DNA from 4 places in the Serratia sp. C2(1) genome. Region 1 is predicted to be linked to each of the others. Evidence: predicted binding sites of a transcription regulator. Region 1 holds the regulator's gene; each other region holds the start of a gene.
The links. Region 1 encodes CRP, which controls carbon source genes, mostly activating them, when cyclic AMP is high. Its sites were predicted from a motif close to ATGTGANNNNNNTCACAT; they were not measured.
Positions count from the first base shown of each region.

Region 2: the regulator CRP is predicted to act here: its motif matches at 1,814-1,831, upstream of V2S86_RS07630 (maltoporin).
Region 3: the regulator CRP is predicted to act here: its motif matches at 2,153-2,170, upstream of V2S86_RS00110 (2-hydroxycarboxylate transporter family protein).
Region 4: the regulator CRP is predicted to act here: its motif matches at 1,407-1,424, upstream of V2S86_RS03035 (sugar transporter).

Region 1 covers NZ_JAZFBA010000006.1:26,942-30,985, forward strand. The annotation lists gene V2S86_RS22785 (phosphoribulokinase) at 1-474, shown strand, start outside; gene V2S86_RS22790 (OsmC family protein) at 520-927, opposite strand; gene crp (cAMP-activated global transcriptional regulator CRP) at 1,307-1,939, shown strand; gene V2S86_RS22800 (YccS/YhfK family putative transporter) at 1,994-4,044, shown strand, end outside.
Region 2 covers NZ_JAZFBA010000001.1:1,640,653-1,644,696, reverse strand. The annotation lists gene V2S86_RS07635 (PTS transporter subunit EIIB) at 1-312, shown strand, start outside; gene V2S86_RS07630 (maltoporin) at 457-1,722, opposite strand; gene V2S86_RS07625 (LacI family DNA-binding transcriptional regulator) at 1,990-3,063, shown strand; gene V2S86_RS07620 (TetR/AcrR family transcriptional regulator) at 3,096-3,710, opposite strand; gene V2S86_RS07615 (MFS transporter) at 3,909-4,044, shown strand, end outside.
Region 3 covers NZ_JAZFBA010000001.1:22,380-26,423, reverse strand. The annotation lists gene V2S86_RS00115 (MBL fold metallo-hydrolase) at 1-362, opposite strand, end outside; gene V2S86_RS00110 (2-hydroxycarboxylate transporter family protein) at 741-2,096, opposite strand; gene V2S86_RS00105 (sensor histidine kinase) at 2,422-4,044, shown strand, end outside.
Region 4 covers NZ_JAZFBA010000001.1:657,514-661,557, reverse strand. The annotation lists gene V2S86_RS03040 (NAD(P)H-dependent oxidoreductase) at 1-67, shown strand, start outside; gene V2S86_RS03035 (sugar transporter) at 159-1,346, opposite strand; gene V2S86_RS03030 (aspartyl/asparaginyl beta-hydroxylase domain-containing protein) at 1,662-2,348, shown strand; gene V2S86_RS03025 (ABC transporter ATP-binding protein) at 2,387-3,103, opposite strand; gene V2S86_RS03020 (ABC transporter ATP-binding protein) at 3,100-3,975, opposite strand; gene livM (high-affinity branched-chain amino acid ABC transporter permease LivM) at 3,972-4,044, opposite strand, start outside.

The DNA of each region.
Region 1 (4,044 bases):
CATGGCGGCGTAGTTACCGAACATACCGACGTGGCCAAACATGTCGATCTGCTGGTCGGCGTGGTACCGATCGTTAACCTGGAGTGGATACAAAAACTGATCCGCGATACCGGCGAGCGCGGCCATTCCCGTGAAGCGGTGATGGATTCTGTGGTGCGTTCGATGGAGGACTATATCAACTACATTACGCCGCAGTTCTCCCGCACCCACATCAACTTCCAGCGCGTGCCGACGGTCGATACCTCCAACCCGTTCGCCGCCAAAGCCATTCCTTCACTGGATGAAAGCTTCGTGGTGATTCATTTCCGTGGGCTGGATCAGATCGATTTCCCTTATCTGCTGGCAATGCTGCAAGGCTCGTTTATCTCGCACATCAATACGCTGGTCGTGCCGGGCGGCAAGATGGGGCTGGCGATGGAGCTGATCATGGCGCCGCTGGTGCAGCAACTGCTGGAAGGCAAAAAAATCGAGTAATGGGCCGGAGCGCGGCGGCAGGCCGCGCCCCTAAATTCTTGCGTTTTACGCCACGTCGCGGATTTCAAAGCTGTGGGTCACGCTGGCGGCCTTGTTCAGCATCAGCGATACCGAGCAATATTTCTCGGCGGAGAGGTTCACCGCACGTTCAACGATCTTGTCGGTCAGATCTTTACCGGTCACGATAAAATGCAGGTTGATATGGGTAAATACGCGCGGCGCTTCTTCACGCCGTTCGGAGGTCAGTTTCACCTCGCAATCGCGCACGTCATTCCGCCCTTTTTTCAGGATCGACACCACGTCGATAGCGCTGCATCCGCCCACCGACATCAGCACCATTTCCATTGGGCTGGGCGCTTTATCGCCGGCATTGCCATCCATCAATACCTGATGGCCGGACGCGGATTCACCCAGAAACGTCAACCCTTCTACCCACTTAACTCTTGCCTGCATGCTGGTCACTCCGGTTAATTTCTTAAAATCAGGGTACGCTTTCGCATAGAAACTGGCAACGGAACCTGATGCTAATCATGCGCGAGCAAGACAACACGAGACACCCGCCTCACTCTGTGCTACAAACAGAGCCGCAATAAATCTTTCCGGGACACTGATTTCAGGGAAACTCCCAGAGAAAGGCTCCTTTACCGGTATGTTAATAGAATGTAGCTTGCAGCTCTCCCGGCAAGTTAATATGCTAGAGCGACAGCGTATATTTATGACACGCCTCAAAACCTGCTGCCAGCCACCCTTAAAACAACGGCGACAGCACGTTTTACAGGGAACTCTGACCCCTGTGACACAAGGCAGCGATAACAACAGAGGATAACAGCGAATGGTTCTCGGCAAACCGCAAACAGACCCTACACTCGAATGGTTCCTGTCTCATTGCCATATCCACAAATATCCATCCAAAAGTACGCTGATTCACCAAGGTGAAAAAGCCGAAACGCTTTACTACATCGTAAAAGGCTCCGTCGCGGTGCTGATTAAAGATGAAGAAGGTAAAGAGATGATCCTGTCCTACCTTAACCAGGGGGATTTCATCGGCGAGCTTGGATTATTTGAAGAAGGCCAGGAGCGTAGCGCCTGGGTCAGGGCGAAGACCGCCTGTGAAGTGGCTGAGATTTCTTACAAGAAATTCCGCCAGCTGATTCAGGTCAACCCGGACATCCTGATGCGCCTGTCAGCGCAGATGGCAAGCCGCCTGCAAGTGACCTCAGAGAAAGTGGGTAACCTCGCCTTCCTGGACGTTACCGGCCGCATCGCGCAAACGCTGCTGAACCTGGCGAAACAGCCCGATGCCATGACTCACCCAGACGGCATGCAGATCAAAATCACCCGCCAGGAAATTGGCCAGATCGTCGGTTGCTCACGTGAAACCGTCGGCCGCATTCTGAAAATGCTGGAAGATCAAAACCTGATCTCCGCCCACGGCAAAACCATTGTCGTTTACGGCACGCGTTAATCACTGAAAAAACGGCGCGATGATTCGCGCCGTTTTTTTATGCCCCGACCGACCATGTGGCGTCGACTGATTTACCACCCGGAAGTCAATTACGCACTGCGGCAAACGCTGGTGCTGTGTCTGCCGGTGCTCCTTGGCCTGCTGATTGGCCACCTGCAACTCGGCCTGCTGTTTTCCCTGGTTCCCGCCTGCTGTAACATCGCCGGGCTGGACACGCCCCACAAACGTTTTTTCAAACGCCTGATCGTCGGCGGCTCACTGTTCGCACTCAGCAGCCTGTTGCTGCAGCAGGCGTTGCTATGGCAACTGCCGCTGCCGGCGTTAATGCTCGGCCTGGCCCTGCTGCTCGGCGTCAGCGGCGAAATCAGCCCGTTGCATGCCCGCCTGCTCCCCGCCGCGTTGATCGCCGCCATTTTTACGCTCAGCATGGCCGGCACGGTGCCGCTGTGGTACGCCCCCTTGCTGTATGGGGTGGGGACAGCCTGGTACGGCCTGTTCACCTGGTTCTGGTTCAAGCTGTGGAAAGAACAGCCGATGCGCGAATCGCTGAGCCAGCTTTATCTGGAACTGGCGGACTACTTCGAAGCCAAGTATTCCCTGTTGACCCAACATACCGATCCGCAAACTGCGTTACCGCCGCTGCTGGTGCGCCAGCAAAAAGTGATGGACCTGATCAGCCTGCTGTATCAGCAGCTTAACTTTTTGCCGCACGCCAATAATCTCGAGCAAAAACGCCTGCAACGGACCTTTCAGGTCGCGCTGGATTTGCAGGAGCACATTACCGTCAGCCTGCACCTGCCGGAAGAAGTGCAAAAGCTGGTGGAGCAGAGCCAGGCCGAGGCGATTATCCGCCGCAATGCGCAGGTGATTGCCGGCCGGCTGCGCACGGTGGCGCACGATATTCTCTACCATCAATACTCCCAGCGCTTCAGTATGACCCACGAGCTGGCCGCCCTGGAGAAAGTGGCCGCACAACACCCCGACAACCCGGTGGGTCAGTTCTGCTACTACCACTTCAGCCGTATCGCTCGCCTGCTGCGCACCCAGCATCCGTTATACCGCCGCGATCTGATGGCCAATCAAAGCCGCCTGCCGTTCTGGCCGGCGCTGTTCAGCTACCTGTCGTTCAAATCCAACGCCCTGCGCAATGCGGCCCGTCTGGGGGTGATGCTGGCGGCGGGCAGCAGCCTGGGTATGGTGTTCAACCTGCCAAAACCTTACTGGATCCTGCTGACCATCATGCTGGTGAGCCAGAACGGCTACAACGCCACCCGGGTGCGCATCCAGCACCGTGCGCTCGGCACATTGGCCGGGCTGGTGATCGCCGCCGGGTTGCTGCAGTTGCAGATGCCCGAGAGCGCTACCCTGAGCGTGATGTTGGTCATTACGCTGGCGGCCTATCTGGTTTCGCGTAAAAACTACGGATTGGCGGTGATCGGCTTTACGGTGACGGCGGTCTATACCCTGCAACTGCTGGCGCTGAACGGCACGCATTTCCTGATCCCTCGCCTGATCGACACCCTGATCGGCTGCGTGTTGGTGTTCGGCGGCACCATCTGGCTGTGGCCACAGTGGCAAAGCGGCCTGCTGCGCAAGAACGCTCATCAGGCGCTGGAGAAAGATCAACAGGCGCTTCGCCTGCTGCTGGAAGAGCAGGAACCCGATCCCAGCGCGCTGGCTTACGCGCGCATGCAGGTGAACCAGGCGCACAACGCGCTGTTCACTTCGCTTAACCAGGCGATGCAGGAGCCGGGGTTTGAATCCAGCTATCTGGCAGATATGCGCCTGTGGGTGACGCACAGTCAATTTATTGTCGAACACCTGAACGCCATGACCATTCTGGCGCGCGAGCACTATATGCTGACGCCAAAGCTGGCGCAGGAGTATCTGCAAACCTGCGAGATCGCGCTGCAAAGCTGCCAGCAGCGGCTGGAATACGACGGGCCGAGCGGCAGCAACAGCATCATGCAGCCACCGGATTTACGCCCGGAAATGCCGGTCACCGAGATGGAGCGCCACCTGCGCCGTATTCTGTCCCACCTGAGCGTCATGCACACCATTTCATCGCTGGCCTGGCGCCAGCGCCCGCATCACGGCATCTGGCT
Region 2 (4,044 bases), on a different contig from region 1:
TTAAAAGCCTTTACGCATTATTTCTCGCACCCGAAATCGCCGGTGGAAGATAATAACGTCGATATGCCGTTTTTAGAAACGCTGATGCGGCATCTGGGCGGCCGAGAAAATATCCGGCATGTCGATGCCTGTATTACCCGCTTGCGCGTGACGGTGGTGGATTTAGCCAAAGTCGATACGGAAGGTTTGCAGCAGTCGGGCGCGTTGGGGGTCATTATTATTGGTCAGGAGGTTCACGCGATATTTGGCAAGCAGTCGGATAATTTGCGTAAATTATTGGCGGAACGGTTCTCGGTTAATCATCAGGAATAAAAAATAATGGGTAACCACCCAAGGGTGGTTACCCATGGACGACAGCAACCGGAGAGCGTCGTCAAAGACACAGGAGATAATGATGAGAGAAAGTTAAGGTCTGCCAATAAGCCAAGAGTCGTTATTTACCCTGGGGCATGCCTGTTACCACCAGGCTTCAACCTGCACGCCAAAGTTCCAGGTATTGCTGGCGGTGCCGTCCTTGAATGAATTGCCTTGCTCTGAATCATTGAGATAGGAGGCATATACGCGCAATTCAGGGCGGGACATGAATTCCGGCCCATCCGCCAGCCCCAGCGCCAGCGTGTATTTCTCGCCGCCTTGCTTGTAATGGCTGCCGTCTTTGTGGTCATCTTTCTGGTAGAAAGCGCCGGCTTCGCCAATGCCGCGCACGTACTGCGTGAACTGGTACTGCGCCCGGCCCACCAGAGAGATCAGGTTGCTTTTGTCGATCGCATCGCTGAGGTCGTTGGCCGAACCCCAGGTCAACACGTGGTTAAGGGAGAACTTATCGGTAATCGGGATCAGCCCGGTATTGATCACCCGATAACCGGTGGCATCGCGGGTATTGTTCCAGACGTCATACCAACCGCCGCCCTGGGACACCATGTTCTGCGCCAGACCTTTGGTAGCGTACTGCAACACCAATTTGTTATAGCCGCCCAGCATGTCCTGGCTGATCTCGCCGGTCAGCATCACGCCGTTTTCTGCGTCATACAGGCCGCCGTACTCTTTTTGCTTGTTGGTCGGGTTCGGCATCGCATAGTCGATACCAAACTCGGTCCAGGCACCGGTCCACGGCTTCCAGCCGGCATAGCGCAGGTCGATATAGTTGATGTTGAGGTCGTTATCGTTGTCGACACGGTAGTCCACGTCGTTGCCGTCACCGCGGATCCAGGCCACGGAGATGGCGCCCGGCCCGAAGGAGAGGTTTTCCACGCCGGCACCGGCGCCGGATATGTTCCAGTATTTGGTATCTATGATGTGCAGGTCATGGCGCTGATAGTAGCGCTTGCCGCCCCAAATCACCGCGTTCGGGTCGCCCGGGATCAGCCCCTTGATTTGCAGATTAAGCTGACGCAACCCGAATTCGGCGTCATCCCCCAGCGTGGTTTCGCTGTCGTTCGAGCCGTCCGATACCATGCTGACCATAGTGTCGAGATAGAAGCTGACGTCGTTCTTTTTGTAGACTTCACTGCCCAGTTCGATTTCACCGTAGGTATCGGACTCGTTGCCCAGACGGCCAATTTTGTTTTTCTGCCATTCTTCTAATCCACCATCCTGCGATACGCCGACCCCGGAACGCAGGTAGCCATGGAAATCGATCCCTGGGGTCTCGACGGCAAAGGCGACCGGTGAGGAAAGCGCCATCGCCAAAGCGACAGACAATGTGCGTAGTCTTGTTTTCATGTATGCCTCATTATGTTTTTTGTATTACGTTCACATCCACGCAGCAATAGAATGGCTAATCATGACAACAAACAATCGCATTGTTGATTTATTGTGATTTAGTGCAAATAAAACAGCGGGATTTGTAACGGTTAGTGAGAGGGATCACTAAGACATGGCATGTGAACGAATAACTTTTTTGGAAATTTGATGGATGTGATCGGGGTAACTATGCGGTGAGGAGGGGGCCTGTTACAATCAGTTCAGAGCAATCACAGGGAACGGATTATGAAGTCGAAAAGCACCACGTTAGAGGATGTTGCCCGTCATGCCGGCGTGTCTTACCAGACGGTTTCACGGGTGCTGAACAAGTCGGCCAATGTCTCTGAAGCCACGCGTCGCAAGGTCGAGCAATCCATTGAATTGCTCAGGTACGTGCCCAATCGCCTGGCGCAGCAGTTGGTGGGCAAACAGAGCCGAACGGTGGGGCTGGTCACCATCTCCCTGGCTCTGCATGCCCCTTCGCAGGTGGCGGCGGCGGTAAAACGTTACGCCAATGCGGAAGGTTATCAGGTACTGATTTCAATGATCGATGAGAACGTCAATCATGGCATACAGGACTCGATCAACGATCTCAAATCGCAGCGGGTAGAAAAGGTTATCATCAACGTACCGCTGGAGACGACGGCAGCGGAAAAAATTGCCGCCGACAACGATGACATTACCTGCCTGTTCCTCGACGTTGACCCTTACAGTTCCGTGTTTAACGTTTCTTTCAACCCGGCGGACGGCACCCGCGCCAGCGTCAAGTATTTATACGAACTGGGGCACCGCGACTTTGCCTTGCTGGCTGGGCCGCAATATTCCATTTCGGCCAATCTGCGGCTCAAGAACTGGCAGGAGGCGCTGCAGGATTATGGCCTGACGCCGGTCACGGTGCTGCACGGCAACTGGGACGCGCAAAGCGGTTACGCCGGCGCATTGCAGATGCTGCGCGAGACCCCGCATTTCTCGGCGGTGCTGGTGGGGAATGACCAAATGGCGCTCGGGCTGCTAAGCGCTTTCCATCAGAACCAACTGCCGATACCGGGGCAAAAGTCGGTGATTGGCTATGACGATGCTTATGAAAGCGCCTTCTTCTACCCGGCGTTGACCACCGTCTCGCTGGATCTGGATTTACAGGGCAAGGAAGCGGTCAGGAAGGTGCTCAATACCAGCGAGAGCGAGCCGTCTCGCGCGTCATCGATTTTGTCGGCAAAGCTGGTGATCCGTAATTCCACCGGGCCGCGCGAGCATAACGACAAGGACTTGAAGCAGATTGCCGAACAGCTGCGTCTGCTGGCGCAACGCCTGGAGCAGTGATCGCGGCCAGGCGTTGTTCGACATCGGTATTGTCAGGCTCCGGTGTTTGCGTCCCAAACCGCCAGCAAGGGCGTGATGGCGCTATCGAGCACCGCATGGCTGACGCCGTCGCGCGCCAACGTCGAAACGCCCAGCAGGAAACTGTCGAACAAGGTGGCGATGGCGGCAGCGTCGGTATCCCTGGCCAGTTCGCCGCCGGCAATGCCTCTTTTGATGCAGTGAATAAAACCGTTCAGCGTACGCCGGCGCGAATCGGCAAGCGGTTTCAGCACCGCCGAGTGCTCCTCCGCACCGCCTGACATGACGCCCAAGGCGACCATGCACCCCTTGGGATGTTGATCCTCACACTGCATCTTCACCGAGCGGCGCAGCGAGGTTTCAATCGCCACTCTGGGGGGTAACGAGTCATCCCAGAGCGCATCATTGACCCGCCCATAGCTGTTGAGATAGCAGGCTACCGCTTCTCTGAACAGCGCCTCTTTCGAACCAAAGGCGGCATAAAAGCTGGGCGCGGTAATGCCGCCGCCAATCTGCGCTTTAAGCTGAGCCAAAGACGTGGCCTCATACCCATGTTGCCAAAACAGATGCAATGCCTGCTGAACGGCCTCGTCGCGGTCGAACCGGCGAGGGCGACCCAGTTGTGCCATGACTGACTCCAGGTTTGTAAGTTATATACCGATTAGTATAAATCTTGTTGACACTCAGATGATAGCTCCTTAGCATAATTATACCACTCGATACATAAATCAATTCCAGTGACGAACTGACCGAAATGCACGCTGGCGAAACGCGTGCATTTCGCTGTCGCCTATATTTGTACTGATCGATACATAAATGGATAAAGCATGAGCCAAACAACGACCCATTGCAGCGATGCCAGGGCAAACCCCGAGGCGGCACAGCCTTTGCCGATTGCCGCGCTGCTGGCATTAGCCATGACGGGATTTATTTGCATTGCTACCGAAACTCTTCCCGCCGGTT
Region 3 (4,044 bases), on a different contig from region 1:
CCGGCCGCCCGAAGATGAGTCACCAGTTGATCCAGGCCATCCCCCAGCAGCTTACCGGCTCCGGCATCGATCATGACCAGCTTGCTGCCGGTATTGATCAGATAGGCATTGACCGAGGTAACCACCGGCAGGCTCTGATGATGTTCCGCCAGGCCCTCGGCAATTTGTTGCGGTGTACTGTTGAGCAGCAGTTTATCCACCGGCAGGCGGATCACGCCGTCGGACAAGGCCGTGACTTCATAACTGCCCAGCATGATGCGATAAAAACCCGGTGAAGGCGTTTTTACCTGCGGTGCGGCGGCCGTAGCCTGCAACGCCATAACCGCCAATGCCGCACCTAACAGGTAGCGTTTCCAGAACATGATGACTCCTTGTTGTGATTAGACAGCGGTAAGTATTACCCCAAAACCGCCGATGCGCCTGCACAACAAATAAAATTAAATTATTTCTTTTTCAAAGAAATATTTAATTTTAATGCTTTTTTTCTGAAAATCTAAACAACCTCACTCAATATTTAATAAAAACGTATCCGTTATTTTCCTTACGCCCCTAAACAACGAGTAAGGAATTATTATGAACTATCAATTTGAAAATCTGGTGTTTGAAGGTGGCGCTATGGCAACGTTTTGGAACTGTTGGAAATGCGCGCGGATTGAATCCAGCCGCCAGGGTGTGGAACGGGCAAAAAAATCCCCGCGGGGGCGGGGAAAGGCAAAGAAATGCTTAGGTCTTATTGGTTATTATGCGAAAAATTTAGCCAGTACCAGCAGGGAGAGCGAAACGTTAATCGCGCCGCCGATACGGGTAGCAATCTGGGCAAACGGCATCAGCGACATGCGGTTGCCGGCGGTAAGAATGGCGACGTCACCGGTGCCGCCCTGCCCGCTCTGGCAGCAGGAGACAATCGCCACATCAATGGGATGCATGCCAATTTTCTTGCCGACGAAGAAGCCGGTCGCCACCAGCGCGCAGACGGTGCTGACAATCACCACCAGGTTCTGCAGGGTGAAGGCATTCACCAGTTCCTGCCACGGGGTGATCGCCACGCCGACGGCAAACAGAATCGGATAGGTCACTGCGGTGCGGAAAAATTTATACACCACCTGCGAACCTTCCTGAATGCGCGGCGACACGCCGTGCGCCAGCTTCACCGCTACGGCGGCAAACAGCATGCCGACCGGTGCAGGCAGACCAATCATGCGGTGCAGCAACATCCCCACCATGTACAGCAAAATAGCCAACAACGCGCCGCAGGCAATGGTGCTGACATCCACCTTGCCGCTGATTTTATCCACGGCGGCCATATCGCCGTCACCCTGTTTGCTTGGCATCAGGCTGCCTTCGCCGGTCAGGTGCGGATAGCGTTTGCCGAGCTGGTTGAGCAGGCCGGCAAGGATAATGGCGGTCAGGCTGCCGAGCATGACGATCGGCAGAATACGGCCCAGCGCCACGCCCTGTTCCATATGCAGGATCGCCGCGTACCCCATCGACAGCGGTATAGCCCCTTCGCCGACGCCACCGGCCATGATCGGCAGGATCAGGAAGAAGAAGATCTGGAACGGCTCCAGCCCAAGCGCCATACCGACCGCCATCCCCACCAGCATGCCGACAATCTCACCGCACAGCATGGGCGCGAAGATCCGCAGGAAGCCCTGAATCAGCACCTGACGGTTCATGCTCATAATGCTGCCGACAATAATGCAGCAGATATAGAGATAAAGAATATTGGTCGATTTATAGAATTTGGTGGTCGATTCCACCACTACGTCCGGCAGCAGACCATAATGCACCAATGCGGAAGGAATAAAGGTGGCGCAGATCGCCGCCGCTCCCATTTTGCCGATCAGCGGCAGGCGTTTGCCAAACTCGCCGCAGGCAAAGCCAAAGAAAGCCAGCGTGGCGACCATTACCACGATATCGCTCGGTAATTTCCCCTCCAGGCAATCCAGTAAAATAAGTACGCCGGCCAGAATAAAGAACGGTAACGGAATAATCCCTACTTTGTAATTGTCCAGTATGTGCCACCATTTTTCTCTCAGCGGTATTTCAGCCGTTTTGTCTTTGGCGACGAGGTAAGAATCATCTGTTGTGCTCATAATCTGGCCTCTTATTAGTTTGTTCGGCCATCATAGAGAAATGCACGGATTATCTGTTGTGATTTTGTTCAAAATTAAAAAGGGTTTTTAATGGTGGTTATGGTTTCTATGGTGTTAATTGGGATTATGTAAAATATGGCGCGGTGTTAATGGTGTTAATGCTATTTTTATTTAAAATTTATCCGTTTTATCGCAGCCGTTGAATAGCGATACCCGGTAAGTATAATCCCGTGTCTGCGATCACAACTTGCTCGAGCGCAATATTACATTAATCATGACTCATGATAGGGTAAGCGCTCAGGATCTCTCAGGGTGAACCCAGGCCATGCGCGTAAAACTCTCATTTCAAATCAAGCTTTTCCTGTGCCTGGTCGCCTTCTCCTGTCTGCTGCTGACGCTGATTGGCGCCTATACCTACCATCAGTTGGATGCCCAGTTGCATCGCGACCTTGGGGTGCGGGCGCAGGTACAGGCGCGGGAGATTGCTTTGATCCCCTCCCTGGTCAGCGCCGTGGAAAAAAACGACCTTGGGCAAATCGCTGCGCTGATGAAGAAAATACGCGCCAGCAGCGATGCCAGTTATATTGTCATCGGCGATAATCGCGCCAGGCATCTTTACCATTCTGAATACGCCGATCGCTTCGGTACGCCGATGGTCGGCGGCGATAATAAAGAAGTATTGGAAGGGAAAAGCATTATTTCGATCCGCAAAGGCGGCATCGGCATTTCATTGCGCAGCAAAGCACCGATACTGGATGACAATAATCATGTCATCGGCATTGTTTCCGTTGGCTATCTGAAGTCACATATCGACAATTTGAATGCGCGAACCCTGACGCAGATCGTCGGTTCCATTGTGTTGTTGTTAATTGCCCTGTTTATTTTTTCCTGGCTGCTATCGAAAAATTTAAAACGCCAAATGTTCTGGCTTGAGCCCAAAGAAATTGCGTTGCTGGTGCGCCAGCAAAAAGCCCTGCTGGAAGCGATCTATGAAGGCGTTATTGCCGTCGATCCCCAGTTGCGGATCATCACCATCAACCACGCGGCGCGCGAACTGCTGGATCTGCGGCAACCCGCCAGCACCCTGATGGGCCGTGAAATCGGCGAAGTGATCCAGTCGCAGCCGGACTTCTTCGGTGCGTCGCAACTGGGGCATGACACTCACGATGAAGTGTGCCGCTTCAACCACGTGCGGGTGATCGCCAGCCGGGTGCGCATCATGCAAGAAGATGTGCTGCAAGGCTGGGTGATCAGTTTCCGCGACAAAAATGACATCAATACCCTGAGCAGCCAGCTAAGCCAGGTAAAGCGCTATGCCGACAACCTGCGCATTATGCGCCATGAACAACTGAACTGGACCGCTACCCTCGCCGGATTACTGCATATGCAGCGTTACGACGAGGCAATCCGTTATGTAGAGGCTCAGTCGGAAGGCGCACAGGAGATCCTCGATTTCATCTCTCAGCGCTTCAGTTCGGCCGCGCTGTGCGGCTTGCTGTTGGGCAAGTACTCCAGCGCGAAGGAAAAAGGCGTCGAATTGCGCTTTGATCCCGCCTGCCAACTGCGGCAGATCCCGGCGGCGCTGAACGAAACCGAACTGATGTCGATCATCGGTAATTTGCTGGATAATGCGGTAGAAGCTACGCTGCATTGCGATGCGCCGCACGAAGCGGTAGAACTCTATATCAGCGACAGCAGCAATGAGTTGGTGATTGAAGTGGCCGATCGCGGCACCGGCATTGCGGCGGAGGTGCGCGATACGCTGTTTGAGCAGGGCGTCACCACCAAAGATGACAAAGGCGACCACGGTATCGGCCTGCATCTGGTCGCCAGCCATGTGGCACAGGCGCACGGCAGCATAGAAGTGTCGGACAACGATCCGCACGGCGCCATATTTTCCTTATTTATCCCCTATGACTTTCGAGCCGCAAGCAACAATGCCGAGGTT
Region 4 (4,044 bases), on a different contig from region 1:
CAAATCCCCGGACATCAGCAATGACATAGAACGGCTGAAACAGCACCTGACGAACGCATTCGGCTAAGCAGCGCCGCATTTCCCGCTTCATCATTTTCGACCGCCGGCGATCTCTGCCGCAATCCCCGCTTAAGGCAACTTAAGCGGGCTTTTTGTTTTCAGGCCCGATGCTGCAATAAACGCTCGCTGCGATAGAAGCTGAACAGGCACCAGCCCAGAGCAATCAGCGCCAGCGGCGCGCCGACAAAGCCGATATTGCCCATGCCCAGGTGCAGGCTGACCTGATTGCCCAGCAGCGCACCGGCGCCGATACCGAAATTGTACAACCCGGAGTAGATTGACATCGCGACGTCGGTGGCATCCGGCGCCAGGTTCAACACCTTGGCCTGCATCGACAGGCCAATCGCCATGATCGCCACGCCCCATACCGCAAACAGCAGCGTCAGGTGGGTTTCGTCACCGGAGGCCGGCAGCAGCAGTAACAGGCTCAACATCAACAATGCGATGGCACCGATGAAAAAGCCCGACGGGAAACGTTCGCTGAAGCGGCTGAACAACAGGCTGCCGAAAATGCCGGCGGCCCCGAACAACAACAGCATCAGGGTGGTGAAGTTTTCCGACAGCCCGGCCACGGTCTGGATAAAGGGTTCGATATAGCTGTAGGCGGTAAAATGCGCCGTCACCACGATAATGGTCAGCATATACAGGCGAACCAGCGCCGGGCGCTTAAACAGCACCGGCACGCTGGCCAGGGAGCCGGAATGCTCGCTTTTCAGTACCGGCAACAGGCGCCACAGCAGCGCCAGCGCGAAGGTGGCGCAGACCGCGATGCCGATAAAGGTCATGCGCCACCCCAGCAACTGGCCGACGATGCGCCCCAACGGCAGGCCAAGCACCATCGCCAGCGCGGTGCCGCCCGCCAGCATGCTCAACGCGTGCGCTTTCTTGCCTGCCGGCGCTACACGAATCGCCAGCGAGGCGGTGATCGACCAGAAGACCGAGTGGGCCAGCGCGACCCCGGCACGGGAAATCACCAGCGTGGTGAAGTTCCATGCCACGGCGGTCAACACATGGCTGGCGATAAACAGAACAAACACCCCGATCAGCAGTTTGCGGCGCTCAATCTTGCTGGTCAGCAGCATGCACACCAATGAGGCGGCGGCGACGATCCAGGCGTAAATCGTGATGATCAGCCCGACCTGCTCGGTTTGCATCGAGAAGCTTTGGGCGATATCGCTCAATAGCCCGACCGGAATAAACTCGGTGGTATTGAAGATAAAGGCCGAAATGGCGAGGACAACCACGCGCAACCAGGCGGTCGAGCGCGAGACGTGGGTGTGTTCCATATTTAACGGGGTCCGAACAGGTGCGAGCAGTAGCGATATTTTAACCAACTGCCGATTAAAATGCGATATGCGTCACATTTTTATTGTGCTGTATTTTTCGACAACGGGCTCAGGCCGGTACCTGGTTTGCTGCCGGACAGGAACGCCTGTTGCCGGTAAATCTGTCGGGCCGATCCCCTGTTTCCCCCTTCCGGTCTCATCGCTGGCCACTGCCACTCCCGCATGGCGAAAGGCTGTGCTAATCTGTTGAACCTATACCCTTTTTCTCACCGTTGTTGATCTCCCGGCAGTCGCATCTTATTTAACGAGGACACCATGTCATTTATCTATGATTGGGCAGTGCTGCGGTTACGCGATATTTACGATCGCCGCATCACCGGCGCGCCGGTGCTCGACAGCGATCGCCTGTTCCCCGACGCACAACGTTTTACCGCCGCCTGGCCGCAGATACGTGACGAGGCACTGAGCGTTGCCCAGGATCTGCGCAATATCCCGCGTTTTCACGAAATCATGAGCGAACAGGCGTCGATCTCCGCCAACGATGCGCGCGACTGGCGGATGTTTATCATGCAGGCCTATGGCCAGCCGATAACCCGCAATCTTGAACGCTGCCCGACGCTGGCCGGGTTGATCGCCACCTCGCCGGACGTGCTTTCCGCCTCGCTGTCCTTCCTGGCACCCGGCAAGCAGGTGCCGGCGCACCGTGGCCCGTTTCGCGGCATTCTGCGCGGTTATCTGGTGCTGTCGATGCCCAAACGGGCCGACGGCGTTCCCGCAGCGGTGCTGAAAGTCGATGGGCGCGAATACCGGTTGAACGAGGGGGAATTTATGCTGTGGGATGACACCTTCGAACACGAAGTGTGGAATGACAGCGAGGACGTGCGCACCGTGCTGCTGCTGGATATTCGCCGCCGCGATTTGCCTGCCGGCCTGCGCATGTTGTCCAGCGGCATCATCGCGCTGGTGCGGCTGAACGTGCGCTGGATCCAGCGCCAGTTCTAAATCGATGGCCGGGAGCTTCCCTGCCCCGGCCCGACGGTTCAAACCCCGCCCAGATAGGCTTTCCTCACCTCCTGATTGCTCAACAACTCCGCACCGCTGCCGGTCAGGCGAATTTGGCCGTTGACCATCACATAGCCGCGATCGGACAGTTTCAGCGCATGGTTGGCATTTTGTTCCACCAGAAACAGCGTCATGCCGCCACGGGTCAGTTCGCGCAGAATACTGAAGATCTGTTTGACGATAATCGGCGCCAGCCCCAGGCTCGGCTCGTCCAGCAGCAACAGCTTCGGCCGGCTCATCAGCGCGCGGGCGATGGCCAACATCTGCTGCTCGCCGCCGGACATGGTCATCGCACGCTGGTTGCGCCGTTCTTTCAGGCGCGGGAACAGATCGAACATGCGCTGCAAATCTTCATCCACATAGCGGTTGCCAAGGGTAATGGTGCCCATCAGCAGGTTTTCCTCCACGCTCATATCCGGGAAAATACGCCGCCCTTCGGGTGCCTGGGCGATGCCGCTACTGGCCACGTAATGGGTGGAACGCCGGCTGATATCCTCGCCGCGAAACAAGATCTGCCCGCCGCTGATCCGCGGCTGGCCGAAAATCGACATCAGCAGCGTGGATTTCCCCGCGCCGTTGGCGCCGATCAGCGCGACGGTTTCCCCTTCGTTCACCTGCAACGACACCTGCTGCAACGCCTGAATCGGGCCATAAAACACGTCTACGTCGCGAAACTCCAACATCGCGTTGCTCATCCCGCCAGCTCCTCTTCATCCGCACCAAGGTAAGCGGCTATCACCGTATCGTTATGCTGAATTTCTTTCGGCGTGCCTTCGGCGATCACGTCACCGTGATCGAGCACGATCACCCGATCGGAGATCTCCATCACCATGCCCATATCGTGTTCGATCAGCAGCACCGTAATGCCGTGATGCTGGCGCAGAAAACGGATAATGCGGCTCAGCGTCGCCGTCTCCACCGGGTTCAGCCCGGCGGCCGGTTCATCGAGACAAATCATCTCCGGCGTGGTGCACATGGCGCGGGCGATTTCCAGCCGCCGCTGCTGGCCGTAAGACATCTCCCCCGCCAGCCGGTTGGCGCAGTCCGTCAGCTCCACCACCTCCAGCCAGTAGAAGGCGCGGTTCAGCGCGTCGTTTTCCGCCCGGCGATAACCGGGCGTATTGAGCACGCCGGCGATCAAATTGCGGTTGCTCAGCATGTGCTGGGCCACCAGCAGATTCTCCACCACCGACATCTCGCGGAACAGCCGGATATTCTGGAAGGTACGCGCCAGCCCGGCGCGATTGACCAGATGGGTGCCGCCGAACATTTTATAGTAGACGCGCGACCCAAGCCGCTTTGGGTTAACCCAGTCGCCGGCGCGGAACTTCTGCCCCAACACCTGGATAACGTCGGTCGGCCGCTTATGGGTATTGAGCAGAATCGCACCGCCGGTGGCGCGGTAGAAACCGGTCAGGCAGTTGAACACCGTGGTTTTTCCAGCACCGTTAGGGCCAATCAATGCGGTGATGGAACCGCGTTCAACCGACAGATTCACGTCGTTCAGCGCCTTGATGCCGCCAAAATGCATCATCAGGTGCTCAACCCGCAAGATAGCGTCGTTCATGGCGCCACCCCCTTGCGCGGCGCAAAGCTGGTGCGGCTGATCCTTACCAGCCCGCGCGGCCGCCAGATC